DNA from 3 places in the Arthrobacter sp. SLBN-83 genome. Region 1 is predicted to be linked to each of the others. Evidence: riboswitches for the same ligand, from Rfam matches in the RefSeq annotation. Region 1 holds a riboswitch; each other region holds the start of a gene.
What was found. A riboswitch is a leader RNA that binds a small molecule or an ion and turns the genes downstream of it on or off. The one in region 1 is predicted to bind cyclic di-AMP.

Region 1 (10,194 bases):
CGTTGTTGCAGCGGAGGCAGGCGGCCACCAGGTTCTCCCACGAGTCAGCCCCGCCCCGGGATTTAGGGTGGACATGATCGATGGTGTGCGCCGCTTTGCCGCAGTACGCGCACTTATGGCCGTCGCGTCTGAGCACACCCCTGCGGCTGACAGCCGTGGAATGGTTGTATCGGGGCCGGATGTACCGGTTGAGGAGGATCACGGACGGACGGCCCAGGACGTCGGTGGGCCCCACCACGGGGTCGTCCCCCTCGGCCACGACGCTCGCCTTGCCCGTGAGCACAAGCACCAGCGCCCGGCGGAAAGTAATAACCGCCAGCGGTTCATATCCAGCATTCAGAACGAGAGTGCGCATGCACTTACCTCTTCACGGCCGCACCCGTCAGGGGCACGAGGGCCGGCTGCCCTCGGCATGTCCGGGCTATGGATCGACATCACAAGAGTAAACAGAGAAGTGCAAAATCAGGTAATCGCCGCCCTGGTACCGTCCCGGAAAACGGCGACGCCGGGAGGCCGTCCCCGCCTGCGGGAACTGCCTTAAAAAGCACAGGACCCCCGCCACGAGGGCGGGGGTCCTTGGACATTAGGCACGGGCTGTCGCCTGTGCCGGACGTGGGGTGCTTACCTGACGTGGATGAACACCGGTCCGGAGCCCACGTTTGCACTGAAGACTACGGTGTCGTTGCCGTTGAAGCCACCATGTACGGCCATGCCGTTTCCGGCGTAGACAGCGATGTGTGCCATTCCTCCGCCACCATCGGCGTAGTAGATCAGGTCACCGGGCTGGGCCTGGGAGGCGGGCACAGTGTCACCGAGGGACAGGTACCCGGCGGGCCAGTCGTGGAAGTGGATGCCGACGGCGGCCAAGGCGTTGGTCACCAGCATGGTGCAGTCCTGGTGGACGCCGAGCTGGGCGTAGGCGGCCGAGAGGATTGCGGCACCCTTGCCGCTGGCGGAAGCCTGGGCTGCAGGAGCGGCCGGGGCAGTGGCGGTGGCAACCTTGGCCGTGACCTTGGGAGCGGCAACGGGCTGGGCAGCAGGCTCCGCGGCGGGAGCAGGGGCAGCTTCCTGCACTTCAACCTGGGGCTCCGGCTCGACGACCGGGGCCGGCGTGGTGGTCACAGCGGGCTTCTCAAAGCTGATGGCAATGGTGGAAGCGGCGGAAATCGGGGCGTCGACCGCGGATTCAACTTCCAGCGCGGAGGCGGGAGCGGAGTCGCGCTTGACGTTTGCGTCGGCGGCGTTCGCCGCAATGCCGCTGGTCAGGACCAAACCGGAAGCAGCGGCAATGACCGCGGCCTGGCGGCCCATGCCGCCGGCGTTGTCGCTGACAGCCTTGGCAATGACAGCGATCGAGTTGGTCTTGGTGACCTCGGCGCGGTGCCGTGCGGTAGCACGAGTCGTCATCAGTTCTCTCTTTCGTTTTCCTTGCGACCGCGTGTAGGCAGGCAAAGGGTCATAGACGCGCCGGCATCTTGGGGGTACGCCGGCGCGTCCCGAACGGGGATGTGGTTTCTAGCGAAAAAGCTTTGGGCAAAGAAATAGCCCTTGGAGCATGGAGCCCAAGAACTACTTGTTGAGGTGGTAGTACGACGAGGTACCGGTGGCTGCAGGCGAGTGGAGCAGCGTGCCCTGCGAGGGGTTGAGTGCGCTGATCATCATGCCGTTGCCGACGTAGATGCCAACGTGCGCGCCGCCGTTCTGGACAACCAGGTCACCGGGCTGCGGTGCGGAGGTGGGGGTCATGATGCTCCACGCGTTGGTGCGGGGAATGCTGATGCCGGCCTGGGCGTAAACCCACTGCACGAAACCGGAGCAGTCCCAGCCGGTGACGGGGCTGGTGCCGCCCCACACGTACGAGTGGCCGATGCCGGTGTAGGCGATGGCTGCGATGCCTGAGGTGGCTGCGGAGGACACGGTCTCGGCGGTCTTGGTGACCGGGGAGGCGTCCTGGCCGGCGGCGGCGGCAGCAGTAGCGGTGCGGTTTGCCGTGTCGGTGGACTGCGTACGCACAGCTTCCACCTTTGGAGCAGCAGTGGTCTTGACCACGGGACGCTCGAAGGAAACTGTGGCCGTGGGGGCAGCGGTGACGGCGAGGGCCGTCTGGGCCGAACCGGATTCGGTGGAAGCTGAGACACCGGCAGTGGTGTCTGCAGCGGTGGCCGGCAGGCCCATGCTCAGGATGAGGCCCGATGCGGCTGCCACAACGGCAGCCTGGCGGCCTACGGTCCCGGCATTTGCACTCACGGCCTTGGACACGGCATCCAAGGGGTTGGTGCGAACCGTTTGCGCACGGTGGCGCGCAGAATTATGGCGTGAAGACACGAAGGTAGCCTCTCCCAATGCCTGCGAGGTGAGCTGTCGGATTCGGATGGGAGTCACCCGGCCACGCTGCTTCCTGGGAAGCTTGTGACTTAACCCCAAGGCCTTCTGGATGAAGGCCAAAATTGGTTCCCCCGCCCCTGCCAGACGATGAAATGCGAACGGACCTTGAGCGGTGGCAGAGTTAGGCAATCCACTCAAGAGCGTCAACTTCGGAAAAGTTGACGCGAGTTAGACGGTACAGCAGTTTTGTTTCAATGTCACATTCAGGTCACGGCGGGTCACAGCGATCTGAGAGTGGACAATCATTCGGTTACAACCAGCCCATGGGATCGACCACTTCGCCGTTGACCTGGACCTCGAAGTGCAGGTGGCAGCCGGTGGACGCGCCGGTTGTGCCGCTCAGCGCCACAACGTCCCCACGGGACACGGTCTGCCCCACCTTGACGTTGAAGGATGACAGGTGGTTGTACGTGGTTTCCAGCCCGTTTCCGTGGTCAATGACAACCCGGTTTCCGCCGCCGAACTGATGCCAGCCCGCGAAGGTCACGGTCCCGGTGGCAGCGGCCAGGACGGAGGTCCCGCACTGCGCCACGAAGTCCTGGCCCCGGTGGAAGTCGCCCGAACCACCGGTGATGGGACTGACCCGGTAGCCGAAGGGGGAAGCGGTGACAAGCGAGGCCAGCGGTGCGGCCAGGGTGCCGGCTGACGCGGCGCGCGTTACGGAGCCGGCCGACTGGGCACTCAGGAGTTGCTTCAGCTTTCCGTCCGGGTCCGCCTGGGTCACCACTGCCGAGCGGCTGAAGTCGATCTGGGCACCGATATCGGCGGAGATTTGGGGCTGGGGCGTTACGGAAGAGGCTGCCACCGGGGAGCTACCGGCGGTGTCAGTGGCCATGACGGGACTCGTGGCAGGCACGGTTACGGTCAGCACCAGGCCGGTGGCCGCAAGGGCAATGCCGGCCTTCTGACCTATGCCGCTGGCAGCGGCAAACTCCGTCATCTGGCGGAACGGACCCCGGCGGCGGCGGGCGTCGCGATGGAGGTCGCGGGGACGCTCCGCTGCGGCAGCTTCGACAACCCGCGGCGCCGAAGGGGGGCCGGCAGCACGGCGGCGTCCCCGGGGGGTCTGCATGGTCAAGAAGGGTTCCTCTCTGGAGAAGCCTGCGGAGTTAGCTGTCGGATTCGGGTCAGAGAGATCAAAGACCCGGCCCGCCAGGGGCAAGCTTCTGCGCAGGGGTATTCCCGGAAGAATCCTTCACTGGAGAGGCTTGCTGCTGACGGACTTCACCCCAAGGCAGTCCCCCGCTGCCGATTGTGGTTCCCCCGCCTCTGCCAGTAACGACTCGTGCACCTGACCCGCTGGCAGAGCTCGGCTCCGGATCAGGTAACGCTTAAGTTTCAACGACTGGTTCTACTATAGGGGCTTAAGACCCTTGGTAACAATTCCGTTATCTTTGCGTTGAAGGGCAGGCGCGGGGTATGGCAGCCCGGCTTTAGCCCTGTTCGATGGCCACAAAGACATGTGCGGCCACCTCGGGCGGAAGCTCCAGCGCTCCTTCAATCCCGGCCACCCGCACCGAGATGTAATCGCCCACGCGTTCCAGCGCCACGGCAGCCCCGGGCCGGATTCCGCCTTCGTCCAGCTGCGCCAGCAGCTCCGGCTCCACCTGGATCGGTTCCGCGAGGCGGCTGATGGTCACGCCCGACGCCGGCGCATAGCTCTTCATCGCCTCCACCAGGCTGATGGCGCCGTCACCGAAGCCGGGGGCCGGCTGGCCGCCCAGCGCGGCAAGGCCGGGAATGGGGTTGCCGTACGGGGACTCGGTGGGGTGGTCCAGCATCTCGTAGATGCGCCGCTCCACCCGCTCACTCATCACATGTTCCCAGCGGCAGGCTTCGTCGTGGACGTAGGCCCAATCCAGCCCGATGACGTCCGCCAGCAGGCGTTCGGCCAGCCGATGCTTGCGCATCACTTCGGTGGCCCGCTTGCGGCCGGTGTCCGTGAGTTCCAGATGCCTGTCGCCGGAGACCACAACGAGCCCGTCGCGCTCCATCCTTCCGATGGTCTGGGAGACGGTGGGGCCGGAGTGGCGCAGGCGCTCGGCAATACGGGCCCGGAGGGCAACGATGTTTTCTTCCTCAAGCTCCAGGATGGTCCTGAGGTACATCTCCGTAGTGTCGATCAGATCCGTCATCCAGCTCAGCTCCTCGGGCGCATTACCTTGCGTTGTCCCACCGTATCGCCTCTTCCCGCGAGGTAGTCCGGGGGAAAGCTTAGCCTATTTTGACTTTGTCCGAATAGCCGCCGGCCCAAGGGGCACACAACAAGCCGCATGCGCGGAACACTTGCACCCGCGGCACATCGTCTCAGTGTCTGGACTTTGCCGCTGCCGGTTCCCGCCCGCCGCTGCTGTTCAGGCAGAATGGAAAAGGCCTATGGCACAGCCGCTGCCCGGCTGCCGGCCACCACAACCCGCCCGTCCGGACCAAAGCGTTCGTCCCCGCCGAATTGGAGCACCTGTGAGCGACACCAGCATCACGATTCCCGCCGACCTCCTGCCCAAGGACGGACGGTTCGGGGCCGGCCCGTCAAAGGTCCGGCAGGAACAGATCGATGCCCTCGCCGCAGCATCCAAAACCATTCTGGGCACCTCGCACCGCCAGGCTCCCGTCAAGAACCTGGTGGGGTCTGTCCGTGAAGGACTGAGCCAGTTCTTCCGTGCCCCTGAGGGCTATGAGGTTGTCCTTGGCGTTGGCGGCTCCACTGCTTTCTGGGATGTCGCCAGCTTCGGCCTGGTGGAGAAGAAGGCCCAGCACCTCTCCTTCGGCGAGTTTGGATCCAAGTTCGCTGCGGCCACCAACAAGGCCCCGTTCCTGGAAGCTTCCTCGATCATCAAGTCCGAGCCCGGCACGCGTCCCGCGGCACAGGCCGAGGCCGGGGTGGACGTTTACGCGTGGCCGCAGAATGAAACGTCCACCGGCGTGGCAGCCCCGGTCCAGCGGGTCTCCGGAGCCGACGAGGGATCCCTGGTTTTGGTGGACGCTACCTCGGCCGCCGGTGGCCTGGACGTGGACGTTGCCCAGAGCGACGTCTACTACTTCGCGCCCCAAAAGAACTTTGCCTCCGACGGCGGGCTCTGGCTTGGCCTGTTCTCCCCCGCCGCGCTGGAGCGGGCCGCCCGCGTCAAGGAAAGTGGACGTTGGATCCCGGACTTCCTGGATCTTCAGACCGCCATCGACAACTCCCGCCTGAACCAGACCTACAACACGCCGTCGCTGTCCACGCTGGTGACCCTGAACGCGCAGGTCCAGTGGCTGAACTCCAATGGCGGCCTGGACTTCGCTGCCGGACGCACTGCCGACTCCGCCGGACGCATTTACAGCTGGGCCGAGGCATCCGATTTCGCCACCCCGTTCGTGGCCAAGCCGGAGGAGCGTTCCAACGTCATCGCCACCATCGACTTCGACGAGTCTGTGGACGCCGCCGCAGTAGCCAAGATCCTGCGCGCCAATGGCATCGTGGACACCGAGCCCTACCGGAAGCTGGGCCGCAACCAGTTGCGCATCGCCACCTTCGTGGCCATCGAGCCGAGCGATGTCTCGGCCCTGCTCTCCAGCATCGACTACGTGGTGGGCGAGCTTCGCAAGTAGGTCCTAACGGCAGCTCGTGCCTGCCCATCGGCAGGCACGCTTAACGTACGACGGCGCCGCCCGGGTTTGTCCCGAACGGCGCCGTTTTCGTTGTGCCCGGCAGAGGGAGGGGCCGGTTTCCCGGCGAAGGTGCGGCTAGGCTCCTGCCTGCGCTCCGTCGTCGTCCGTCGGTTCCCCTGGCTGCCCTGGTTCCTGCGTTCCTGCATCCCTTGCCGCTGTCTCCTGGGGTTCCGGCTCCTGCGCTTCCGGCTCGCGGGCCTCTGCTTCGTGCCCATTAACCTCGGGCTCCTGGGGCCGTTCGTCCTCGGGGCGGACTCGTTCGGCCCACGGCACCCACTCCGGCGCGAGGATGGAATCCTCGGACGGCAGCAGGCCCAGCTCGTTTACGGTGACCACCTTGGAACGCGAGTTGCGGGTCAGCACCGCGTACCACTGCCAGCCTGCATAACCCGCCAGGCGGGACTCGAACAGGTGCGTCACCAACCGGTCGCCCTCGCTCTTGGCCGCAAGGTGCGCCCCGATGGTGGCGGCCGGCGTGATGCTCTCCACCGCTGTGCGGGCCGCATCAACAGCCGCGGCCAGGAAAGCGTCAGGCTTGCCCGTACGCCATACGGGCAAGCCTGCCTTGCGCTTTGGCGGAGTCTTGGCAGCCTGCTCCTGCACTGGCGCGCCCGGCTGTTCAGGTTGGGGATCCATGGGCGCCTAAACGTCCAGCTCGTCGGCAACCTTGCGCAGGGCGGCGGCAATGGCCTTGCCTTTGTTGCCCTCCGGGTACTTGCCCTTGGACAGGGTCCCGGACAGGTTGTCCAGGACGGTCACCAGGTCCTGCACCAGCGGGGCGAGGTCCTTGGCACTGGGACGCTTGGCCTTGGCAATGGACGGGGTCTTGTCCAGCACCCGCAGGCCCAGGGCCTGTGCACCCTTGCGGCCGTCCGCCACGCCGAACTCCACCCGCGTGCCCGCTTTCAGCTCCGTTACCCCTTCGGGCAGCGACGACTTGGGCAGGAAGACCTCCTGGCCGTCTTCGCCCGCGAGGAACCCAAAGCCCTTGTCCTTGTCATACCACTTGACCTTGCCGGTAGGCACGTAATCAACCTTCTTCGTTCTGCTGTCATGAGACGCGGCCGCCTGCCACCGCGTCCGCATTGTTGTGCGGGTTCAAGGTATGGCATGCGCAAACCGCGTTGGTCTGTATCCTTCAAGGTTATCCTGCCGAATGCCTGATTACGCTTCCTGCAGCACTGTTCCGCCCCGGGCGCAAGGGCGGCGGGAGCGTTTAACCGCACCAAGGGAGCCGCTGTAGCGTTGCGTCCATGACTCCCTCGCGTTACCGGCGGCCGTTGATGGTCCTCGCCGCTGTTATTGCCGTGCTGTCCCTCATCGCTGTGGGGACGGTCATGGCGCTTGCCTTCGCCGGGTCGGTGGCGCCCACCTGGGTCACCTACTCTGCGTTGTACGGCCTCCCGGCGGCCTTCATCCTGATGCTCCTGGTGGTCCTCGACGGCGTTGTCGCCCGCCGGCGCGCGGGAAAGGCCGGGCGGCGGTAACGTTGGACTGATGTCCCTCATTCGCGCGCTCGGCATGGAACTGGAGGCACGCAGCAATGATTCGCTGCGGGCGTTGTTCGCCGCGCGGCCGGACCTCATTTCCCCCTCTGTTCCGGACTTCGCGGCGTTGGCGGCGCGCGCCAGTTCCCGTGTCAGCGTTCAGCGCGCCCTCGAGCGGCTGAACCGGCCCCAGATGCAGGTCCTGGAGACCCTGCATCTCTGCACCAACACCGACACAGGGCACAGCGCCTCGGCAGAAGGCCTGCACCAGCTGATCAGCGGTTCCTCGCTGGCAGTTGTTGAGCAGATCATCGGCACCCTGCAGGAGCTTGCCTTGGTCCACCCGGCCGCTCCCCCGCACGGCACCCCTGCCCCGGCCGCCGGCCAGCACTTCTTCCTGCCGGTGGGCTCGCTCAAGGACGTGGTGGGCATCTACCCGGCGGGGCTGGGCCGGAGCTACACGGAGCTGGTCCGGCTCCAGCCGGCCTTCGCACAGCGGGCGGTGCAGCTGGTCTCCGAACTGCACCGCAGCGGGTTCCCGATCCACGCCGCCACCACTCCCATGGAGGCGGCCCTGGCGCTTCAGCACTGGACAACGTCCCCGGATGCCCTGCGGGACATCCTGGCCAAGGCGCCGGAACGGACGACGGCGCTGCTCGCCAAGTTCCGGAACTGGGCCATGGGTGCCGTCCCCCAGGCGCAACGGAAAGCCTCGGTCGCTACGGAGGGGGCCGACGTCGGGCCTGTTGACTGGCTTCTTGCACGCGGGCTGCTGGTACCGCTGGACGCGGCGCACGTGGAGCTGCCGCACAGCGTAGGGGTGGCCCTGCGGGGAGGGGCGATCATCAACGACTTCACCCTTGCCCCGCCGGTTGCCGAGCTCGGCCGCACCACCGCTGCGCTGCGGAGGAACGCAGCCCTGAGCGCAATTTCCGAAACCCTCCGGCTGGTCTCCGAACTGTTGCATGCGGTTGGGGCGCAGCCGCTGGCCACATTGCGGAGCGGGGGCGTGGGGGTCCGCGAGCTGCGACGGCTCTCCGAACAGCTGCGCGTCGACCAGGGCGCGGTGGGCCGGCTGCTGGAGCTGTGCGGCCTGGCCGGCCTGATCCGCCTGGACGTCGATTCCTCATCATGGGTCCAGCCCCCGGAGCTGGAGTGGCTGGTCCTTCCGCGGCAGGAACAATGGCTGTGGCTGGTGAACGCCTGGCTGGCCAGCGAGCGCGTGCCATCCATGGTGGGCCAGCCCGTCAATTCAGCGCCGGGAGCAGCGTCCGCCCAGTCTGCCTCCGGCACCACCATTGCTGCCTTGTCTGGCGGGGCGCAGCGCCCCGATGCCCCGGTGGTCCGCAAGCGCATCCTGGAAATCCTGCTTGAGCTGACGCGGGAAGCCGACGATGGCGACGGAGGCGCGCCGGTCCTTGATGCCGCTGCGGTGCTGCAGCGCGCCGAATGGTCCCAGCCGCGGATGGCCCGGCGGTTCAGTTCCCTCATCCGGGGCGTCCTCGCCGAGGCTGAGATGCTGGGCCTGGTGGGCTCTGGGGCCCTGAGCCAATTGGGGAGCGCCTTTGCGGAGGACCGCCCCGACGCCGCGCTTGCCATCCTGGGCGAACACCTGCCCGCGGCCCTCAACCACGTGCTGCTGCAGGCTGACCTGACCGCTGTTGCTCCCGGCTACCTTTCCCCTGCGCTGACGGAACAGCTCCTGCTGATGGCCGACGCCGAGGGGCAGGGTCCTGCCACCATCTACAGGTTCTCCGCGGAGTCGGTTAAGCGCGCACTGGACCGCGGCTATGACGCCGCGGGCCTGCTGGCGTTCCTCCGGGAGCATTCGGCCACGACGGTTCCCCAGCCGCTGGAGTATCTGGTGGAGGACACCGCTTCCCGGCACGGCAGGCTGCACGTGGGCCAGGCTGCGAGCTTCATCCAAAGCGAGGATGAAACGGCGCTCACCGACCTGATGTCGGGACCGAAGGCTGCCCAGCTGGGCCTGGTCAGGCTGGCCCCCACGGTTGTGGCGTCGTCGGCGCCACCCCGTGAGCTTGCCGCCGTCCTCCGCAGCCTGGGCCTTTCGCCGTCCGTGGACGGCGCCGAAGCCGCCGCGCACCTCCGCCGGCCTGCCGCCCCGCAGGAGAACCTGCGCCCGGTGTACACCGCCCCGGGAATGGCTCCCGCGGCGGAGGAGGTGGAAGCCCAACTGGACGTCCTGCGGCAGGCCGGCGCCGTCGTCGGGCACCACTCCGGTGCCACGCCCGGCAGCGAGGTTGCCACGCAACTGGGGCTGGAGGCGCTGCAAAAGGCCATCCGACTGAAGCAGCGGATCAACATGAACGTGGTGGACAACCTGGGGAATGCCAGCCTGGAAGTTGTTGTTCCGCTATCTGTGAGCGGGGGCAGGGTCCGTGTGTTCGATCCCGCCAAGGACACCGAACGGGTCCTCTCCGTCCACCGCATCATCGACATCGAGGCCGCAGAGGAACTGCGCCAGTAAAGGATTTCCCGCGTGACCGACGGACCCCTGATCGTCCAAAGCGACAAGACCATCCTCCTCGAGGTGGACCACGAGCTGGCCACCGAGGCCCGGCACGCCATTGCACCCTTCGCCGAGCTGGAACGTGCGCCCGAGCACATGCACAGCTACCGGCTCACCCCGCTGGGGCTGTGGAACGCCCGG
Region 2 (10,194 bases), 160 kb from region 1:
CGCGGTGGCGGGCCCCTCCGGGATGTGGCGGCGGCTGCTCCGGCTGGTTGCCGCGGCGGCAGCCATGCTGGTTTCCGCCGGATGGTGGCTGCTGGCTGTGGAGCTGACTCCGGCGGACAGGCGGCCCTACATTGGCGGGTCGCAAAACAACTCCATCCTGGAACTAACCCTGGGTTACAACGGGCTGGGCCGGTTGACGGGCGACGAAACGGGCAGCGTGGGCGGCGGTAACGGCTGGGGTGTTCCGGGCCTGTTCCGGATGTTCAACAGCGAGTTTGGCGGGCAGGTTGCGTGGCTCCTGCCGTCCGCACTCATCCTTGCGGCGGGGCTGCTATGGGTGGGACGACGGGCCCCGCGGACAGATGCCGTCCGCGCTTCCGTCATCATCTGGGGCTCGTGGGTCCTGGTGACGGGCCTGGTGTTCAGCTTCATGGCCGGCATCATCCATCCCTACTACGCGGTGGCACTGGCGCCGGGCATCGCCGGACTGGCTGGCCTGGGCGGCGTTCTGCTGTGGCAGCACCGCCGGGAAGCAGCTGCGTGCATCTTCCTGGCTGCTGCGGTGGCCATGGCAGCCGTGATGGCCTTCTACCTGCTGGGAACCACGTCCGCCTACGGCCCATGGGTGCGCTGGCTGGTGCTCACCGGAGGTTTGGCGGCCGCAGCAGGTATCGGGCTCAACAGGTTCCTGGGCTTGCGTTCCGTGCAGCGGACGACGGCGGCCCTCGCCGTTGTTGCGTCGCTCGCCGGCCCCCTGGCCTACTCCTTCACCACCGCGGCGACGGCGCACAGCGGGGCAATCGTCAGCGCAGGGCCAGCCTCCGGCTTCGGCGCCGGCGGACGCGGGCCGGGAGGCTTCAGTGCAGCCGGCCGAAACACGTCCGGACGGGGCACGGGGCAAGGCTTCCCCGGGCAGGGATTCATGGGACAAGGCTCTGCAGGACAAGGTTCTACAGGACAGGGCTCTACAGGACAGGGCTTCCAGCAGCAGGCCAACCCCGGTGGGACTGGGGGGACTGGCGGGACAGCCCAAGGCGGAGCCGGATTTGCCGGCGGCCCCGGGGGCGGCATGGGCGGACTTCTCGGCGCACCCACCCCGTCGGCGGATCTTGTGGCCGCGCTCAAGGACGGCGCATCCAATTACACGTGGGCAGCAGCGGTAGTGGGCTCCAACAATGCCGCCGGGTACCAACTGGCAACGGAACTGCCGGTAATGGCGGTGGGCGGCTTCAACGGCACCGACCCCTCCCCCACCCTGGCGCAGTTCCAGGACCTCGTGAGGCAGGGAAAGATCCACTACTTCATCAGCGGCGGAACCATGCGGTCCACCTCCGGTTCGGATGCCGCCGGGCAGATCGCGCAGTGGGTGTCGGAGAACTTCACTCCGCAGAGCATCGGCGGCACTACTGTCTACGCCCTCGCCAGGTAACAACAGCCCCCGGCGTACGCAAAATAACGATTGGACGGGGCGCCCGCAGCAAACCGGCGCGCTGGAGATCGTGACATCCGTTACCTAAATGTGACATTGACGTACTTTTCCTGTACCGTCGATTGGGTGCGGCTCCCGTTCGGGCCGCATATCCCGGGTTGACGCCAAGCTCTGCCGCTTCCCCGGATTCCGATTGAGCAACGGCAGAGGCGGGGGACCCACCGTCCCGGGCAATGAACGCCCTTGGGGTTAAGCACGCACGTGATCTTTCCGTGCGGCCGGATGCCCTCATCCGAACCCGACAGCTAACTCCGCAGGTGTGAGAGGCGATCAATCATGTCCAAAAACACGGCAGAATCACGCCTGCATGCCAAGGCTAAACACCGGGCAGAGCAGCAGGCAGCTACAAAGCCCGCCAAGAAAACCAGCTTCGGCACGCGAGCCGGGATCCTCGCAGCATCCTGCGCGGTGCTGGTGGGGGTTGGCGCGGCAGGTCAGGCGACAAGCAGCATGACTCCGGTGTCATCCACCGATTCAAACTCTTCCACGGCAGCGGCCGACGCCCAAATGAGCATTGAGAAGAGCGAAATCCGTTCCAACCCGGCATCCTCGGTTCCGGCTGCAATCAGCGTGGCGCCCCAGGCAGCGGATCCAGCCCCCGCGCCTGCACCGGCAGCCCCCGCAGCTGAAGCCCCGGCTCCGGCACCCGCACCTGCTCCGGCACCCGCACCCGCTCCGGCACCCGCACCTGAGCCTGCGCCCGTCGTCGCGGTTAATGATCCGGCCGGCGCCCAGGCGTATGCAGCTGGCCAGCTGGCCACCTTTGGCTGGGGACCTGACCAGATGCAGTGCCTGCAGACGCTGTGGACCAAGGAGTCGGACTGGACCACTACGGCCACCAATCCCAGCAGCGGGGCCTACGGCATCGTCCAGTCCCTGCCTGCCGAGAAGATGGCCAGCGCGGGAGCCGACTACCTGACCAACTACCGCACGCAGATCAACTGGGGCCTGGATTACATCAAGAAGAGCTACCAGTCCCCCTGCGGCGCACTGAACTTCCACCTGGCACACAACTGGTACTAGGCACCCCTCCCCTGGCGCCAGCGCTTGAAGTGGGAACCACCCACTGAATCTCCCCACCTTTGGGGGCGCACGACGGCGCGTCCCCAGCACCCGCCGTCGTACTCCTTGTTGACGGGGCAAAGTTGAGGGATTCCAGCAAACCGCGGGCCGCATCATCACGATGCGGCCCGCGGTTTGCTTTCAACTGTTGCCTTGCCCGGCGTCCTGCGCACTGTTGTCCTGCCCCGTATTCCGCCACGGGATGTACTGGACGGCCCACTTGTTGCCGTCCGGGTCGGCAAAGTAGACGAAGTGGCCCCAAGGCAGCACCTCGATATCACTGACGTCCACGCCATTGTTCTTCAGGTGGTCGTGCGCTTTTTGGATGTCATCGACCACCATCTGAAGGGTGGTCCCCGTGCCGGGAGGAGCGTCCAAGAGCCCCTCGCCCATGCAGATGGAGCAGGCAGAACCGGGCGGCGTCAGCTGGACAAAGCGGACGTCGTCCGAAGGCCGCTCGTCGTAGTCGGCATTGAAACCCACTTTGTTGACATAGAAATCCTTGGCGCGGTCAACGTCGGATACAGGGACAAAGACAAGTTCGAGTTTCCAGTCCATCCGCACAGGCTAGCGGGGGGGACACCGATCGAAAAAGGGTGAAAACTACCCTGCGATGCCGTAAAGCCGGTCGCCGGCATCGCCCAGGCCGGGAACGATGTAAGACTTCTCGTTGAGCTTCTCGTCGATGGAGGCCAGGACGATGTGCACGTTGGCGTCGCCCAGTTCCTCTTCCAGCTTGGCCAGGCCCTCCGGGGCCGCCAGCAGGCAGATGCAGGTGACGTCGGACGCGCCCCGTTTGAAGAGGAACTTGATGGCCTCCCGCAGGGTGCCGCCGGTGGCGAGCATGGGATCCAGCACGAAGACCTGGCGGCCCGTCAGGTCCTCCGGAAGGCGCTCGGCGTAGGTGATGATGTCCAGCGTTTCCTCGTCCCGGGCCATGCCCAGGAAGCCCACCTCGGCGGTGGGGACCAGCTTGGTCATGCCCTCCAGCATTCCCAAGCCGGCGCGCAGGATGGGAACCACCAGCGGCGTGGGCTTGGTGAACGCGGTGCCGATCGTGGTGCTGACGGGCGTCTGGATGGTGACGGGTTCGGTGCGGACCTCCCGCGTGGCCTCGTAGGCCAGCAGAGTCACCAGCTCCTCCGTCAGCTGGCGGAAAACCGGCGACGGCGTGTTCTTGTCCCGCAGGACGGTGAGCTTGTGGGCGACCAGGGGGTGGTCAACAACGAGAGTGCGCATCCCCCAAAACTATCATCCAGCAGTGTCCTTGCCCCGGCTGCCGGACGCGCCCTCCTTGCCGGCGTCGCCGCCGTCGTGCACGGATTCCAGGACGACGTCACGCACCACGGGACGGTCGAACGTGGGCGCCGGGCCCGCATGCTGCTTGCGCCTCAACAGGTGGAACAACCGATGCGCCAGGATCACGATGGCCACCCAGGCCAGCCCCAGCGTCCAGCCGGCCATGACGTCCGTCAGCCAGTGGTGGCCGAGGAAAACCCGGCTCAGCCCCATGGCGATGATGAAGATCACGCCGGCCGTTATTGCCGTGACCCTCACCCAAAGCTGGTGGAACTGCAGGCAAAGGACATACAGGAGGACGCTGATGACCACCGTGGTGTTGAGGGTGTGGCCGCTGGGGAACGACGGCGAATCCTCGTAAGGCGGCACCGCATCAGCGTGGTCGGGGCGGGTCCTGCCCACGAGCTTCTTGCCGAAAGTGGTGGCCAGGATGGAGACGGTTGCCGCGCCGCCCACCAGGAGGAGTGGCCGCCAGGTCCGGGTCACGAACGTCAGCCACGCGGTAAGGATGCTGGCAAGGATCGGCATGCCCACGCCACCGCCGATGTTGGTGAACCCGGTGACAAAGGCATCAAGACCCGGGTTTCGCAGCGACTCCGCGTAGTGGAGGGCCGGGACGTCAAGGTTCGCGAGCCCGTCCTTGCCCACTACGTCGTCATAGACCTCGGCGCCGGCGAGCGCCATGATGACAACTATCGTTCCGCCGATGATCAGGGTCAGCCAGAGGGCGGCATAGGGCTTGAACCATCGGTCCATCCGCGCTTGGACTCTGCTCATCATGCCTCCCGGAAAAGTACGCAAGCTTAGTATCCCTCGAAACTATCATTGAGCCATGCTGTTGCCCGAAAAGAAACACAACGCCTGGATGGGCCTTGCCCTGGCTGAGGCCCATCGCGCCCTCGCCACGGAGGACGTGCCGATCGGGGCCGTGGTGATAGGGCCCGACGGCGACGTGCTGGGGTCCGGCCGGAACCAACGGGAGGCATTGGGAGACCCCACGGCCCACGCCGAGGTGGTGGCGATCAGGGAGGCAGCCGGACGGTTGCAGGAACGGGCCCGGCTCCACGGCCGCAGCGATGGCGGCTGGCGGTTGTCCGACTGCACGCTGGTGGTCACCCTGGAGCCCTGTGCCATGTGTGCCGGTGCCATCGTGCTGGCCCGGATTCCCAGGGTGGTGTTTGGGGCGTGGGACGAGAAGGCCGGGGCCGCGGGATCAGTGTTCGACATCCTCCGCGAACGCCGGCTCAACCACTGGGTTGAGGTGTACCCCGGGGTCCGCGAGGAAGAGTGCGCACAGCTGCTGCGGGAGTTTTTCGCAGGGCACCGGAGCACCCTCTAGACCGTTCTTTAGTCCCGGCCCGTTTTTCAGGGATGCACCGCCAGGAGGCCCAACATCTTTCCGGCGGTGCTGCTCCAGCCCGGCAGCCTGGTCCGCGCTTCAAGGGCTGCTGCCCGCCAGCTTTCCCGGGTTTGCTGGTCCGTCAGCCATTGGCGCAGGACACCGGCCAGGCGACCCGGACTCTCACTTCCCCCTGCGGGAAGTGGCAGCGCTGCCCCGGGAAGGCGTGACCCGCCGTCGTCCGCTGCCAGCCCGGCCGTGCCAAGCGCTTCCACTGCCCCCGTCCCCTCGCGGACAAGTACCGGGATTCCGTGGGCCAGGGACTCTGTGACGGCCATGCCGAACGCTTCGATTCGGGATACCAGCAAGGTCAGGTCAGTGCGGGCCCATTCGGCTTCGAGCCCGTCCCCCGTCAGTTCGCCCGCGAGCCGAACCCGCTCCTGCAACCCGTTGGCAGCGATGGCAGCCCGGACCTCTCGCGCGTAGTCCGGGTCCGCCTGGTCCGACCCCACGAAAGATGCAGTCCACTCAAGGTCCTGGATCCGGGCCAACGCCTCCACGGTCAGCACCTGATCCTTGTTGGGCAGCAGGGCGGCGACGACCGCCAGATGGGGAGGGGTGGAACCGACGGCGCGGGGTGCGGGATCGACTCCGGGCAGGACCACTTGGGCCTTCGGAAGTCCGCGCTTTGTCAGTACTGACGCCGCGGAGGTGCTGGTGCAGACCACCCCAGTTGCTGCCCGGAGCGCCCTGGCCTCCTTTTTCAGGGCAGCCGGCCCGGAACTTTCCGGCACGGGCATATGCACCAGGACCCATGTATTCCGTCCGGCCGTCCTCGCAAGTTCCAGTTCATCCGGCGCACCTACCGCAACCAGCCCGTCCACGAGGGCCACGGCACTGCCGGAATCTGTCCCCGGTTCCCATGCCCCCAGCAGGGCGCCCAGCCGGCGCCGTTCCTTCGCTGTGGCGTCCGGCCAGCCGCCATCGACGCTGACGACGTCCACCTGGGCTCCGAGCGCTTGCAGGCCGGCCACCAGGCGGGCGTTGTAGACGTTGCCGCCTGAGCTGTGGCGGATGTTGCCGGGGACCAGCAGCCGGATGGGGCGCACGGTTACGCGGTGAGGTCCAGGGAGTAGGTGGCCCAGGCGTCCGGATTCTCGCGCAGGGTAACGTCGATGCCCGCCAGCTCGCGGCCGTCGTCGCTGTCCCTGATCTTGGCGGCGACCTGCTGGGTGATGTATTCAGCGAGGGCTTCCGTGGTGGTGAGCTTACCTTCGAAGTCGGGGTGTTCGTCCAGGTTTTGGTAGTTCAGCCCGGCCAGCACGTCCTCGATGATGGTCCCGGCGGCACCGATGTCCAGGACGATCGCGTCGGAGTTAAGCGCACGACGGCGGAAGGTCACCTCGGCGACGAAGGTTGCCCCGTGCAGGCCCTGGGCAGGCCCAAACGCTTCACGGGGAAGGCTGTGGGCGATCATGAAGTGGCGGCGGACGGTCAGGCTGAACATGGGTTACCTCAAGTTGTCGTTGTTGTCTGTGGCTGGACTGGGTGCCGGACTGCTTCCGGGGTATTCGACCACATGGCACAGGGCTTGCAGGCTGCCGTCGGCCAGGTTCTGGACCACGTCCGGCAGGTCCTCGAAGCGGGATGATCCGGTGAGGAACGCGTCGAAAACGGGATCCTTGAGCAGTGATACGGCAAGGTCCAGGCGGTCCGCGTTGGTGCGACGGTGGCGGCGGGCGCGCGCCACCATGCCCACCTGGCTGGCCCGGATGGACAGGCGCCTCGCATGGAAGTCCTCACCCAACGGTACGGTGACCTCCCGGTTGGCGTACCAGGACATCTCGATGACATCACCCTCGTCGCCGACGAGCTGCAGGCTGCGTTCCAGGCCCTCCTGGGAGGCCGAGCAGTGGAACACGATGTCGCAGTCGGCCAGGGCGTCATCCGGCTGCGCGAACTCGACGCCCAGCGTGTCCGCGAGCTGCTTCCTGCCTGGATCAAGGTCCACCAGCTGCAGGCGCTGCAACGGGAAGGTGCGCAGCAGCGTTGCCACCATGCCGCCCACCAGGCCGGCGCCGACCACCGCGACGCGGTCCCCCAGGCGCGGCCCGGCTTCCCATAGGGCATTAACCGCAGTTTCGACTGTGCCGGTAAGGACGGCCCTACGGGACGGGACATCGTCGGGGATCCTGGTCAGGGATTCCACGGGAACCACGTAGCGGTCCTGGTGCGGGTTCAGGCAGAAGACGCGCTGGCCCTTCCACCCCTCGGGCCCCTCCTCCACGACTCCGACGGAGAGGTAGCCGAACTTCACGGGGCCGGGGAACTCGCCCTCCTGGTGCGGGGCGCGCATTTCCTCGGCGACCCGCGGCGGAACGGCCCCTGCGTGGACTACCATTTCCGTGCCCTTGCTGATGCCCGAGTACAGGGCACGGACAAGCGCTTCACCCGGTCCGGGGGCGGCAACTTCTTCCGACCTGAGCTCGCCGCGCTCCTTGGCAGTGGTCCAGTATGCGGTTGCGTGAATGGGGGTCTCTGAATTCGTCATCTTGCTGACGAATCTATCCGGACGCGCGGCGAGGGGGAAAGTCCGACGGCGGGTGTCGGGGTTTCGTGGCGACCTCGCACGGCTACCTTCGGCATGCAGTTCGAAGGCAAGGCTCCCCCTGTACCAGGCAAGCTCCTAGGCAGAGGGCGGATGCAAGCTCCTAGGCAGAGGGCGGGTGGAGGATGGCGTTAAGGCATGCCTCCCCCAAGGAGAAGCCCACATCCACCAAGTCCACGCAACCTGGAATTGCCCTTTTCAACTGCTTCAGTTGCGGCACCAGCTGCGTGGGCCACTTCGGTGGTTCCCAGTCCTGGTGTTCGCTTGTGTAGTGCCGGCCGGTGGGTGACGTCCAGCCGGGTGGCTCGTTTTTGGTGGCAGGGGTGGGTTTCCACCCGGTGGCGTGTCGGAGTTTGTGGTGTTTGGGGCAGGGCTGTCCCAGGTTGCTGATCCCGGTGGTGCCGCCGTTGGCCCAGGCCAGGATGTGGTCGGCGTCGTTGTCCAGGGAGGTGTTGCTGCACCCCGGGAACGGGCACTTGCCGTCCCGCATCCGCAACCAGGCCCGCATCGCCCCGGTCACCCGGTAGCTCGTACGGCCGATCTCCAGGGGTGCACCGTCCCGCGGATCCACAAATACCCGGTAAAACGACGTTGCCCCGTTCGCGACCAGGTCCCGGGCCATCGATGGTGGGATCGGCCCGTACCCGTCCAGCATCGCCGGCTCATCGGTCAACCCCATCAGGGAGAACACCGGAACCGTGACCAGAACCTGCGCCCGAATCGGCGAAGACAACTGTTCTGCCCCGGCGGCGGCACCTTCACCGCCAACACCAACGACGTCACCGGCCCCATCGCTGGCACCGACACGTGCACCGGCCCCGTCGCTGCCGCTAACAGTCCGCCCGTCACCGCCATCAGCATCAGCATCAGACCCACGCCGAACGCTGGTGCCACCCCCTAGGGCGGTGCCGCCACTGCCACTGTCGAGGACCGCCTCGGCGAACGTGTCGGCCCTCAACTGGGACATAGTGCGGGACTCCGGGGGCCTTGGAGTGACCGGGACATAGCGGTGAGCCGGTTCCACCCGGCCAACGCCTGAGCCGCCGGCAGACACGCGGACAGCCACGCCATCCCGTCCTGGTCCGGCCGGAACTCCACCCGCCGATCCGCCACCCCCTTGACATGGCGCTTCTCAATGCTCTCCGCATGGTGGCGTTCCCGCCACGTCCTGGCCTTGGCCCGAAACCGGTGCGCCGGCATCTCACCGGCAGGGCACCCCCGCGCCGCATCCGGGGCCTCAGGGTCCAGGAAATGCGCCTCCAACGCAGCCGCCCCCGCAGCATCCAGACACGCCGCCTCATCCGCCATCACCACCGCATGCTGCCACGACAGGGACCCGGCCTCCAACCCCGCAAGGGTCCGCGGCAACGACGAAACGACCGCGTGCGAAGTAGCCAGGAACGATGACGCAGCCCGCGGCCCCAACGCCAACACACACCCAATCTCCGCCGCGACCGCCATCTCCTGCGCCTGCACCGGCACATTCGGCCCGGCAACAACAGAGGCGCTCTCCGCGTACTTCACCGCAGCCTTCGCCTTCAAACCAGCGAACCCGGCCTCAACCTCCCGGGCACCAGCCAGAACGTCCAGGCACCCATCCGCCGAACCCGCCAACGGATCAGCCACCGAAAACGCCTCAGAACCCTGCCCGTCAACCTCAGCATTGAGCACAGCAAGGGCAGACCTGACCTCCTCGAAGGCCTTCTCCACCGCTGCTTTCCCCATAAACCAATCATCGCGCGAGGGTACGACAATCACGCGTGATGCCACATGACGGCAATGTTCCGCGACTGCATTGCCTCATCTGCTAACTCGCAGGGTCAACACCTGAATCGAGTTGCTGCTTCGGGCGCCCGCCAGGCACACGTTTTGGGGATGCAGGCCTTGCTCCGGTACCCTATTGAGGTTGGTGACGTGTCCGAGCGGCCGAAGGTGCAACACTCGAAATGTTGTTTGGTGTAAAAGCCAACGTGGGTTCAAATCCCACCGTCACCGCCAAGTAGAAAGGCCCTGCGCCCCTCGCATAAGAGGGAGCAGGGCCTTTTGTTTTGTCCCAAACTTGTAATTGCGGTCCGGCGGGGACTGCACTCACGAGCGAACTTCGCCTCCTCCACCCACCTTGCCGACACTGCTGCGCAGCCCTCCCTTGACTTGTCGACGACCTCGCTGAAGCAGGGCCCAGCAACTGGTTTTGTCACATTTGACGCTCCCTTCGCCACGTGGCACGCGCGCGGAGAAGGCAAAGTGCAAGCGCTTACACACTTCATGCTGCATCGTCGATTTGGGCTATGTAACGCGTTTTGAGGTCGCTCCGCCGGCCCCCTACGGTATTCATCGGCTGCGCACAGGAATCGTCCAGCCACTTATGAAAAGGGACCCAGCAGCCCTTTTCACCCA
Region 3 (10,194 bases), 3.0 Mb from region 1:
CCCTGAATGCAGGCTGCTTCAGTTTCCGGGGCGACGAACCAGCCCGAGTCCGCACGAACAGGAGGACCACCATGACTGACCAGTACACCTTCCGTAATCCCGTGACTGCCTACGAAAAGATTTCCCCGCCCAAGCAGCACCAGCCCGAGCCGGGCCTGGATGCCGAACTGGCACCCAAGGCCGATCTGGGCGAAGAAACGTACCGCGGAACGGGCCGGCTGGAAGGCCGTCGCGCCATCGTGACCGGCGCGGACTCAGGCATCGGCGCCGCAACGGCCATTGCCTTTGCCAGGGAAGGCGCCGACGTCGTCCTTTCCTACCTGCCCCAGGAAGAGGAGGACGCCTCCCGCATTGCCGGAATCATTGAGGCCGCAGGCCGCAAGGCGGTCAAGGTGCCGGGCGACCTCAAGGATTCGGCGACATGCCGGGAACTGGTGGATACCGCTGTTGCTGTGCTGGGCGGGGTGGACATCCTGGTCAACAACGCCGGGAAGCAGGTGGCCCAGGAAGACCTGCAGGACATCACCGACGAGCAGTTCGACCACACCCTGAAGACCAATGTGTACGCCATGTTCTGGGTGACCAAGGCCGCCGTCCCGCACATGCCGGCCGGGTCGACCATCATCAACACCACCTCGATCCAGGCGTACAACCCGTCCCCCACCCTGGTGGACTATGCCACCACCAAGGCCAGCATCAACAACTTCACCAAGGGGCTGGCGCAGCAACTGGCCCCCAAGGGCATCAGGGTGAACGCCGTGGCCCCGGGCCCGATCTGGACCCCGTTGCAGGTCAGCAGCGGCCAGCCCAAGGAGCAGCTGCCGGAATTCGGGCAGTCCACCCCCCTGGGCCGGGCAGGACAGCCCGCGGAGCTGGCACCCGCCTACGTCTTCCTGGCCTCACCCGAGTCCAGCTATGTGGTGGGCGAGACGCTGAACGTCAACGGCGGAAGCCCCACGCCTTAGCAGGGCCCCCGGCCTGGCTGACCCGTCAACTTGGGGTCAGTCAGCGGCCTGGGCGGCCAGGATTTCGTCGGTGGCAGGATCCGGCTCGCCGTCGAAGAACTGGGCCAGGACGGTCTTGAACACTGTTTCTCCGGGTGCCGCCCGGAGAAACAGTGTCATGGACGACCGGAGCTTTTTGGCATCGATGCCGCCGAAAATGTCCTCGGCGGACTGGTCGGCATGGTTCGCCAGGACCAGCGCGCACTCCAGCAGCCGTGGTCCCAGTACCTCGTGGTCCAGGTAGGCGCGTGCCTCGGCGAGTGACGAGATGGCGTACTTGCGGGACGTTGCGCTCTGCCCCAGGCCGGAGATCTGCGGGAAGACGAACCACATCCAGTGCCCGGATTTCCTGCCGACCTGCAGCTCCCCCAGCGCCTGGTCATAGGTTCCGCCGCTGTTTTGCGCGGCAACAAAACGGTCAAGGTCAAAGTGCTCGTTCATGTGGATCTCCCGGTTTTCGAGGTCAAAGGGGCAAATCGTTTTCGAGAGCCGCTGCCGCTGCCTGAAGCTGCGGATCCGGGTCGTCCCGCCACCTCGCAAGGACCACACCGGCGCGCTGCCGCTCGCGCTCCCCGAGGCCGGACAGCAGCGGCACCAGGACGTCGGCAAGGAGGGGTTTCGCCAGCTCAGCCGCCTGGGCAGAACGCAGGAAGCCTTCCAGCCGGGTCAGGTCCGAGTGCCGGAGCAGGCGCACCCTTGACTGCAACAGCACCACGGCCGCCAACCGGCGCTCAAACACCGGGCGGGAGCCGGGCCTGGGCTGTCCCCACAGGGCGGAGGCAAGCATCACCGTGGCGTCGTGGTCCAGGTCCTTGAATTTGCGCAGCGCATCGCGCACCGTGCCGCGCACCGCTCCGATGGAGGAGCCGTAAGAGTCCATCGCCCAGCCCAGCCGGTTCCCGACGTCGTCCGCCCGGTACCAGGCGCCCTCGTTCTGGAGGGTCCGGTCAACGAACTCCACCGCCGCGGACACCATGTCCGCCGAGCCAGTCATCGTCCCCGGCCCGAAGACGCGTGCAGAATACAGAACGGCGTCCATGGCCGCGCTTCCAGCCTGCCTTCCGCAATGGATTGTCCACACACTGCACAGATGCCATAGGTTCCCCCGGCCAGGCGGGCCAGCGCCGCGTCAATCTGGTCCAGGCCGGCCGAGCTCTGCTTCAGGAGCGCCGAAGCCTGCGAAAGCTCGAAAGCGATGGTGGCCCCTTCGGGATCGTGCTCGTCATCGACATTGGAGTCCTGCCGGGCCGAATTCGCCGCCGCGATGTCAGCCCGCAGCGCCGGCAGCAGCTCCAGCCGCCGCGCCCGCTCCTCTTCGAGCAGCTCCCGGAACCGGTCGAAATCTGGCATGGAAACAGCCTAGCGGTCCGACGGCGGAGTGTCGGAATGGAAACGGCCATTGCGATGAGGGGGCAGCACTGTGACCGCGCGTCCGTATCCGTAGCGTTACCTGTCCTGATGCCCTGGCATTAGACGAGGTCAAACCCGGCCGCCGATAACATCCAAACGTTTGCGGAATTCGAGAGCGGGACCTCGTATGTTATCCAAATGTGACAATGCCGCCGCATGTGGGTTATGGTCTTCAGGTGTCCCTCTCAGTCGGGACATTCCCATCAGTATGCCGAGCCCTGCCGCTGATCATGGGATACAACCGCTCCAGCTGGCAGGGACGGGGGAACCAAGTTTCCGCGGCCACTTGTGGCCTTGGGGTTAAGTCGATAGCGCCTCCGTCCGTTACGGGGTTGCTTCCGGCCGGGTATCTCCAGCCCGAACCCGACAGCTCACCCCGCAGGCATGGGAGAGGCGATCAACCGTGTCAAAAAATTCCACCACTGCCCGTCACCGCGCAACTCCGGCCCGCTCGATTGTTCTCGAGGGCCTCGCCGTGACAGCCAAGTCCCAGGCCCGCTCGCTGGGCCGCCCCGCGCTGGCAGTTGCTGCAGCGTCCGGCATTGCCTTCGGCGTCGGCGCGCCGGCCCACGCCGGTGTCACCGGCCCGGACACCACTGAAAAGACCAACGTGCAGGCCTACTCCGCACCTGCCGCCCCCGTTGCGGCTCCGGCAGCGGCAGCAGGAAGCGTCCACACCGTGGTTTCCGGCGATACCCTCGGTGCCATCGCGTCTGCTTACGGCGTCAGCCTGAACGATGTCCTGTCCGCCAACGGCCTGGCCCTGTCCTCGGTCATCTACCCGGGCGACCAGATCCAGATCCCCGGTGCCGGCTACACCGCGGCACCGGCTCCGGCTCCCGCAGCAGCACCCGTGCAGACTGCAGCCGCCGCTCCGGCCAACACCGGCATGAACATGTCCTACGCCTCGGCCACCCCTGTGTCAGCTCCCACCGGCACGGGCACCGGCGCTGCCATCCTGGCAAACGCCTACGGCCAGCTGGGCATCAAGCAGGACTGCACCGCCATGGTTGAGAAGGCGCTGCGCTCGGTGGGCAAGTCCGTCGGCGATCTTGCCCCCACCCAGTTCTTCCAGTACGGCACCATGGTAAGCGCTCCTGCTCCCGGCGACCTGATCATCACCTCCGGCCACGTGGGCGTTTACGCCGGCAACGGCCAGGTTGTCAGCGGCGGCGTGAACGGCTACGACACCCAGGTGCACTCCATCAGCTGGCTCGGCGGCTACTCCGCGGTCCGCGTCGCCTAATCTTCGCGCAACCGCGCAGGCATAAAAAGAAAGGGCGGCAGCCGGTAAAACCGGCTGCCGCCCTTTTCCGCATCCGCCCTTCGCATCTGCAGCTGTCAGGTCCCGCAGAAGGTCATGTAGTTGCCGAAGTCTTCAGGGGCGCCTTCCGCGTAGCGTTCAAGCCCGGGCCGTTCGGTAAAGGGGTCGCTGACTGCCTCCAGCAGTTGCTGCAAGGGGGACAGGTTTCCGCCCGTGGCAGCGGCCAACGCCTCCTCCACGAGGTGGTTCCTGGGGATGTACGCCGGGTTGACGCTGTCCATCAGCTCCGCGTCCGGTTTCAGTGCCTGCCACCGCTCTGCCCAGGAATCAAACGCAGCCAAATCAAGGACCATGCCGCGCACCGGACGAAGGTCGCCCCGGGCCGCCTTGCCAAGGTTACGGAAGAAGAGGGTGTAATCCACGGGTCCGTCCTTCAGGATGGCAATGGTGCCGTCCACCAGCGCGGACATGGTTTCCCCGTCACTCTCCCCGCTGCCGAGGCCGAGTTTGGCATTCATCCCGCTGGTCCATGCCCTGCTGTATTGCCCCCGGAACCGGCCCAGCACCTCCACCGCCGGGGCAACCGCCTGCTCCTGGTCTTCGTGGATAAGCGGCAGCATCGCCTCCGCCAGCCGGGCAAGGTTCCACTCGGCCAGAACCGGCTGGTTGGCGTAGGCGTAGCGGCCACTGACGTCGATCGAACTGTAGACGGCGGCGGGATTGAACGCGTCCATGAACGCGCAGGGGCCGTAATCGATGGTTTCCCCTGAGATGGTCATGTTGTCCGTATTCATGACCCCGTGGACGAATCCCACCAGCATCCAGCGGGCCACCAGTTCCGCCTGGGCGGAGACGACCAAGGCGAACAGTTCGAGGTAGGGGTTGTCGGCGCCGGCGGCGTGGGGGTAGTGCCTGCTGATGGCGTGGTCCGCCAACCGCTTCAGGAGCTCCATGTTTTCCGTGGCACGCGCGTACTGGAAGCTGCCCACGCGAAGATGGCTGCTTGCCACCCGGGCCAGGACGGCGCCCGGCAGCATATCGTCGCGCCGGACCTGGCGGCCCGTTCCCACGACGGCGAGCGAACGGGTGGTGGGAATGTGCAGGGCGTACATGGCCTCGCTGACGAGGTATTCGCGCAGCATCGGCCCGACGACGGCCCGGCCGTCCCCCGCCCGGGCGAAAGGCGTGCGTCCCGAGCCTTTGAGGTGGATGTCAAGGAGGCGTCCGTTGCGGTCCGTGACCTCGCCCAGCAGAAGCGCCCGCCCATCACCGAGCAGCGGCGAGTATCCGCCGAACTGGTGGCCGGCGTACGCCTGCGCCACCGGGGTGGCGCCAGGAGGAACGTGATTTCCCACCAGGAGCCGCACGCCTTCGGGACTGCGCAGGTACTCCGGGTCCAGGCCCAGGTCACGCGCCAGCTTCTCATTGAGGACAAGGAGGCCGGGGCTGGGGGCTTCCTCGGCCTGCCAGGGAACAGCGAGTTCCGACAGTTCACGCGCGAAGCGGCCGTCAAAAGCCACCGTGGATTCAGCTGCTGCCGTCATGGTTTAACCCTATCGCCGTCTATCGCCGTCATAATGGTCCGCTGTTTCCCGCACCTGGTGCCGCCGCGGGGGAACGGCTATGCGCTGCAGGTCATGGGCTGCGATGACCGTGGTCCCTGCAGCGCGTGCCTGCGCTTGTTCCGCAAGCAGGGACATGTCGTCGCCGTACCGTGCGGAAAAGTGGGTGAGCACCAGCGTGCGGGACTTTCCGGACGCCGCCAGCTCCCCTGCCTGCCCGGCGGTCAGGTGCAGGTATTGCTGCGCCAGCTCACCGTCGTCGTTGCGGAATGTCGACTCGGTGACCAGCAGGTCCGTGCCCTCGGCCAGTTCCTCCGCGCCGACGCACGGCGCGGTGTCCATGATGAACGCGAAGCGCTGGCCGGGCCTGGGAATGCTTACGTCCTCCAGCGCGACTGCGCCGAGGGAGCCTTGGCGCTGCAGCCGGCCCACGTCAGGCCCTTCGATTCCTGCCGTCCGGAGCCGTTCCGGAAGGAAGGTACGGCCGTCAGGCTCGGTGAGCAGATATCCGTACGTCTCGATGCGGTGCCTAAGGGGCCGGATCTCCAGGCCGTCAGCCACGGGTCCGGCGCCGGAGTGCGGATGGAGCCGCAGGTCGATGCCGGGCGAACTGACAGCCACGAGGGCCTGGACAATCTGCTCCCCGGAGGCCGGATAGTGAAGGTGAACGGGGTGAGCAGCACCGTCCAGGGCCATTCGGGACAGGACTCCCGGCAGGCCGTAGCAGTGGTCTCCGTGCACATGCGTGAGGCAGATCCTGGTGATCTGGCTTGCCGCCACGCCGGCATGGACCATTTGGCGCTGGGTGCCCTCGCCGGGGTCGAACAAGAGTCCTTCGCCATCCCAGCGCAGGAAGTAGCCGTTGTGGTTCCGTGTACGGGTGGGAACCTGGGAAGCCGTGCCCAGCACCACGAATTCACGCACCGGGGGCGTCTGCCGGCTCCGCGTGCAGCCCTTTGGCATATGCTGCCTGGCCGAGGTGCTGGAGGCAGTCCCCCAGTATGCTGATTAGCCGCACTCCGAGGGTTACGGGCGGGTCCCAATGTTTGTCGACCACGCGGTCCAGGTCCGGATCGCTGATGTCCCGCAGGACCTTGGCGGTCTGCCGGTGGACCGCCTCGTAGTAATCCTGCAGAAGCTCGCGGGGCGCTTTGACGGCGTCCACCTGTTCGCTGGTGTGGCCGTAGCCCGTGTCGCGTTCCGCCAAGGGCAGCCCGAAACGGGAAGCAAAGCCTTCTGCCGTCCAAACCTGCTCCAGCCCGGAGGCGGAGGCCACCTGCGCATCTTCCACCCGGCCCGTATGCCATATCAGCCAGCCAATGGAATTGCCGTTACCGGCAGGACGGCGCTGCAGGTCCGCCTCGTCCAGCCCTTCCAGTGCCTGGCGGACGAGTGACGGGAGCCGGTCGAAGGCCTCAAGCAACAGTTCCTTGGATTGCATCTCTCTCCCTTCCCAACTGTCCGGGTCCTGGGCCCGGACCCTTAGGCCGCTAGCGCTCCAGGTCGTCCGGCTCGAATTGGCTGAGCGGCGAGCCGCCGAAGTTTTCCTCATCGTCGCTGGCGTCCGCTTCAGGGCCTGTTGGGTTTTCGCCGAAATCGACGTCGGCCGCAGCCTCCCCCAGGGTGGGCGTGCCCGGGGGCACCTGCTCATCGCCGGAGCGGTAGCGGGCCTGCGCGCTTTCGTCCCGCAGCGTCTGCTCGCTCAGGAAGTCCTCTTCTTCTCCCGAGACGGCCTCATTCTGCAAGAGGGGGTCTTCCTGCCAGCGTTCCGGATTGTTCTCCGCAGCGCCCGGGTAGTTGTCGGGTTCCCCCATCACAGGGTCCAGTTCCAGCGACGATGCCGCGCCGGGAGTTTCGTCGAGAAGCACATCGTCCTCCTCCACGACTTCCAGCTCATCGTCAGGGACGTTCTGCTCAGTCATGGTGATGCCTTTCCTGTTGCCGTTCAGCGGACATTAGTAAGCATACTGACGAACTGGCGTGGATGTGAACCGTCATGGGTAAGGAACAGGCAAATGGGGAAGAAAACGTGATGGCCAGCAAGGAGATTTTGCATGGAACCCAATATGTCCCCCGACGGGCCCGCGGCACAGCCGTCCCGGCCCCAGTCCTTCGCCGCCCGGATGTCCCTCCTGTGGACCGACGGATTGGGCCGGGCCGGCATCCGCGCCATCCAGGCACTTTCCGTCCTGGCCCTTGCCTGGGTGGCGGTGACGGCCGCCATCCGCGTCCCGCTGGTCACCATCCCGGTACTCGTCGCGTTGATCCTGGCGTCAGCGATGGCTCCTGCCGTCCGCTGGCTCGCGGCACGGGGCTGGCCCCGCGCCCTGGCGGTACTGTCTTCCTTCCTGGTGATCCTGGCGATGGCGGCCGGAGTAGTGGGTGGAATCATCGCCCTGGTACGGCAGCAGGCCTCCGTCCTGGCTGCCCGGGCAGAAGCAGGCATTAGCCAGCTTCAGCAATTCATCACCACTGGCCCCGTGGCCCTGACCAGTGACCAAATCGACGCAGCCCGCGGCGAGTTCCAGAAGTTCCTGACTGGAGGAAGCCTGGGGGCCGACGCGCTGACGGGCCTGCGAACGGCCGGGGAGATTGTGGCAGGTTCAGTCCTGACAGCCGTGATCCTGTTCTTTTTCCTCAAAGACGGCGAGAAGATCCGGGGCCTCCTGATCGGGTTCCTCCCCGGGACCCGCCAAGGCAAGGCACATTTGGCGGCCGAACGCAGCATCGTGGTGCTGGGCGGCTACGTCCGGGGGACACTCATCATCGCAGCCATTGACGCCGTGATTGTCCTTGCCGGACTCCTGATCCTGCGGGTTCCGTTGGCGGTCCCCCTTGCCGCGGTGGTCTTCCTGGGCGGCTTCATTCCGATTATCGGCGCAACCACCGCCGGCAGCCTGGCGGTGCTGGTGGCCCTGGTGGAGAACGGACCGGTTCCCGCGCTGGTGGTCCTGGTGATCCTGGTTGCTGCCAACCAACTGGAACACCACCTCCTCCAGCCCCTCTTCATGGGCCGGGTCCTGAGGATCCACGGGCTGGTGATCATCCTGGCACTGGCCGCGGGGGCAACGCTGGCCGGCGTCATCGGTGCGCTGCTGGCCGTGCCGCTGACCGCCGTCGGCTGGACCATCTACAGGACGCTGGCCGAAAGGGACACACCCGGCCCGGAGCCTATTGCTCCGGCAGCGCCCGGGGCGTAAAGCGCCCCTGAACAGCGCTTCCGTGACTTTCGGCCCTAGAGAGCCGATGGGACCCGGGCCAGTCTTGAATGGCAGTAGCCAGTTCACCGACAGGCAGGAAGTGCGGCCATGACATCCCGGAAACCCATAGCTGTGGGCACCAACGACTCAGCACAAAGCCGGGCCGCCGTCGTGTGGGCCGCCCGCCGCGCCCACCGTGCGAACCTGCCACTGGTAATCCTCCATGTGGTGGACGACAGGTGGGTTGCCGAACCCTATCCGTGGTTTGGAACGCTTCAGCAGGCCGGGGAGGAACTGCTGAAGACAGCCGCCGGACGCCTCGAAGGAACGGTTACGGTCACCCCTGAAACGGAGTTGTTGACCGGCAGCGTGGGCGGGTCCCTTGCCAAGTACTCCAAGAGGACCTCGATGATGGTCATCGGTTCGGGCAGCGGGCACTTCGGCGGCACCCTTGCCGACCGCGCGCTCCAGGTGGCCACGGCCGCCAAGGTCCCTGTCGCCGTCGTCGGAACACAGGATCTCGAAGGCAGGTCCGGAGTGGTGGTGGGCGTTGACGGGTCCCCGGAATCCACCCAGGCGGTCGCCTTCGCGGCCGCGGAGGCAGACCGCGAAGGCGACGAACTCACGGTCGTTTACGCCGTTGATGTGCCGGATCCCATCATCGACGCCGGCTTGTCGCCCGCGGCCATGGCAGAGCTTATCGCCGACGAGGAACGCGTGGTGCTCTCCGAGGCAGTGGCAGGACTCAAGGAAGACTACCCGGACTTGATTGTGCACCAGCGGCTTGAAACCGAACGCGGAGCGGTTGCCGCCCTTGTCGAGGCCGCCGCCGGGGCGAGGCTGCTGGTGGTGGGCAGCCGGGGCAAGGGCGCCTTCAAGCGCCTCCTGCTCGGGTCCACCGCGCACGGCGTCCTGAAGCACCTTCCGTGCCCCGTGATCATCACCCGGACCGACGCTGCCAACGCTGTGTAGGCTGCACCGCCTTTGCTGGCCTTGCTGCCGGCACCCTGTATTCCGTGCGCGGAAGGTTTTGACCCCATGAAAAAGCCCGCTGCCATCATCATGCTGATCCTCGGGATCCTCATCACGCTCCCTGGCTTGGCTGCACTGGCAGGCGGTGCCGTGGCGTCAGCAGTGGGAACCATCCAGGGCGACGGCTATCTGACGTCCGGTACGTCACGCTTTTCCGTCAATTCCTTTGCGCTCACCTCGCCCCGGGCCGATGCAATCGGCGAGGACGTTCCCGGCAGGCTGCCCTTTGACATCGGCACGCTGCGGCTGCGGGCTGAATCAGTGACCCCGGACAAGCCGGTGTTCATTGGCATCGGTCCGCAGGCCGACGTGGAGCAGTACCTGTCAGGCGTGCACCACTCGGAGCTGCTGAACATCCGGCAGCAGCCCTTCCGTGCGGACTACCGGGACGTGCCGGGCGGCAATCCGGCGTCGCCCCCGGCGGACCAGCGCTTTTGGACTGCCTCCGCTTCCGGTTCCGGGCAGCAGGAGCTCACCTGGAACATCGCGCCCGGTACCTGGGAAGTAGTGGTGATGAACGCCGACGCCTCCCAAGGGGTGGATGTGCGGCTGCAGGCAGGCTTCCACTCGGACCTGTTCCAGCCGGCAGCCACGGGCCTGCTGGTGGGCGGGATCATTGCCTTGGTGATCGGCATCCCCCTCATCATCTTTGGGGCGTCCGGCCTCGGCCGGCACGCCGCGCCGCCCCCTGCCGGACCTCCGTACGGCGGACCCCCTTCCGG

Region 2: another riboswitch for cyclic di-AMP. It lies ahead of FBY30_RS20615 (hypothetical protein); the one in region 1 lies ahead of FBY30_RS02340 (M23 family metallopeptidase).
Region 3: another riboswitch for cyclic di-AMP. It lies ahead of FBY30_RS16535 (LysM peptidoglycan-binding domain-containing protein); the one in region 1 lies ahead of FBY30_RS02340 (M23 family metallopeptidase).

The regions. Positions count from the first base shown of each region.
Region 1 is NZ_VFMX01000001.1:524,062-534,255, forward strand. It holds gene FBY30_RS02325 (HNH endonuclease) at 1-355, opposite strand, end outside; gene FBY30_RS02330 (NlpC/P60 family protein) at 622-1,407, opposite strand; gene FBY30_RS02335 (C40 family peptidase) at 1,570-2,259, opposite strand; cyclic di-AMP (ydaO/yuaA leader) riboswitch at 2,330-2,507, opposite strand; gene FBY30_RS02340 (M23 family metallopeptidase) at 2,636-3,457, opposite strand; cyclic di-AMP (ydaO/yuaA leader) riboswitch at 3,468-3,679, opposite strand; gene FBY30_RS02345 (metal-dependent transcriptional regulator) at 3,819-4,520, opposite strand; gene serC (phosphoserine transaminase) at 4,846-5,976, shown strand; gene FBY30_RS02355 (DUF3027 domain-containing protein) at 6,112-6,672, opposite strand; gene FBY30_RS02360 (cold-shock protein) at 6,679-7,062, opposite strand; gene FBY30_RS02365 (hypothetical protein) at 7,290-7,523, shown strand; gene FBY30_RS02370 (helicase-associated domain-containing protein) at 7,534-10,011, shown strand; gene FBY30_RS02375 (DNA repair helicase XPB) at 10,024-10,194, shown strand, end outside.
Region 2 is NZ_VFMX01000001.1:683,498-693,691, forward strand. It holds gene FBY30_RS02980 (glycosyltransferase family 39 protein) at 1-1,429, shown strand, start outside; cyclic di-AMP (ydaO/yuaA leader) riboswitch at 1,600-1,760, shown strand; gene FBY30_RS20615 (hypothetical protein) at 1,766-2,512, shown strand; gene FBY30_RS02995 (glyoxalase superfamily protein) at 2,693-3,109, opposite strand; gene upp (uracil phosphoribosyltransferase) at 3,155-3,790, opposite strand; gene FBY30_RS03005 (phosphatase PAP2 family protein) at 3,803-4,627, opposite strand; gene FBY30_RS03010 (nucleoside deaminase) at 4,683-5,189, shown strand; gene FBY30_RS03015 (glycosyltransferase family 4 protein) at 5,216-6,298, opposite strand; gene FBY30_RS03020 (6-pyruvoyl trahydropterin synthase family protein) at 6,301-6,696, opposite strand; gene FBY30_RS03025 (zinc-dependent alcohol dehydrogenase) at 6,700-7,740, opposite strand; partial or broken gene FBY30_RS03030 (DUF222 domain-containing protein) at 7,901-9,522, opposite strand; tRNA gene FBY30_RS03035 (tRNA-Ser) at 9,706-9,795, shown strand.
Region 3 is NZ_VFMX01000001.1:3,519,593-3,529,786, reverse strand. It holds gene FBY30_RS16555 (glucose 1-dehydrogenase) at 72-965, shown strand; gene FBY30_RS16550 (DUF1810 domain-containing protein) at 1,002-1,445, opposite strand; gene FBY30_RS16545 (DNA alkylation repair protein) at 1,468-1,998, opposite strand; gene FBY30_RS16540 (TraR/DksA family transcriptional regulator) at 1,995-2,354, opposite strand; cyclic di-AMP (ydaO/yuaA leader) riboswitch at 2,644-2,814, shown strand; gene FBY30_RS16535 (LysM peptidoglycan-binding domain-containing protein) at 2,818-3,660, shown strand; gene FBY30_RS16530 (protein adenylyltransferase SelO) at 3,756-5,222, opposite strand; gene FBY30_RS16525 (ribonuclease Z) at 5,232-6,164, opposite strand; gene FBY30_RS16520 (mycothiol transferase) at 6,157-6,681, opposite strand; gene FBY30_RS16515 (hypothetical protein) at 6,731-7,162, opposite strand; gene FBY30_RS16510 (AI-2E family transporter) at 7,295-8,440, shown strand; gene FBY30_RS16505 (universal stress protein) at 8,549-9,412, shown strand; gene FBY30_RS16500 (DUF4389 domain-containing protein) at 9,479-10,194, shown strand, end outside.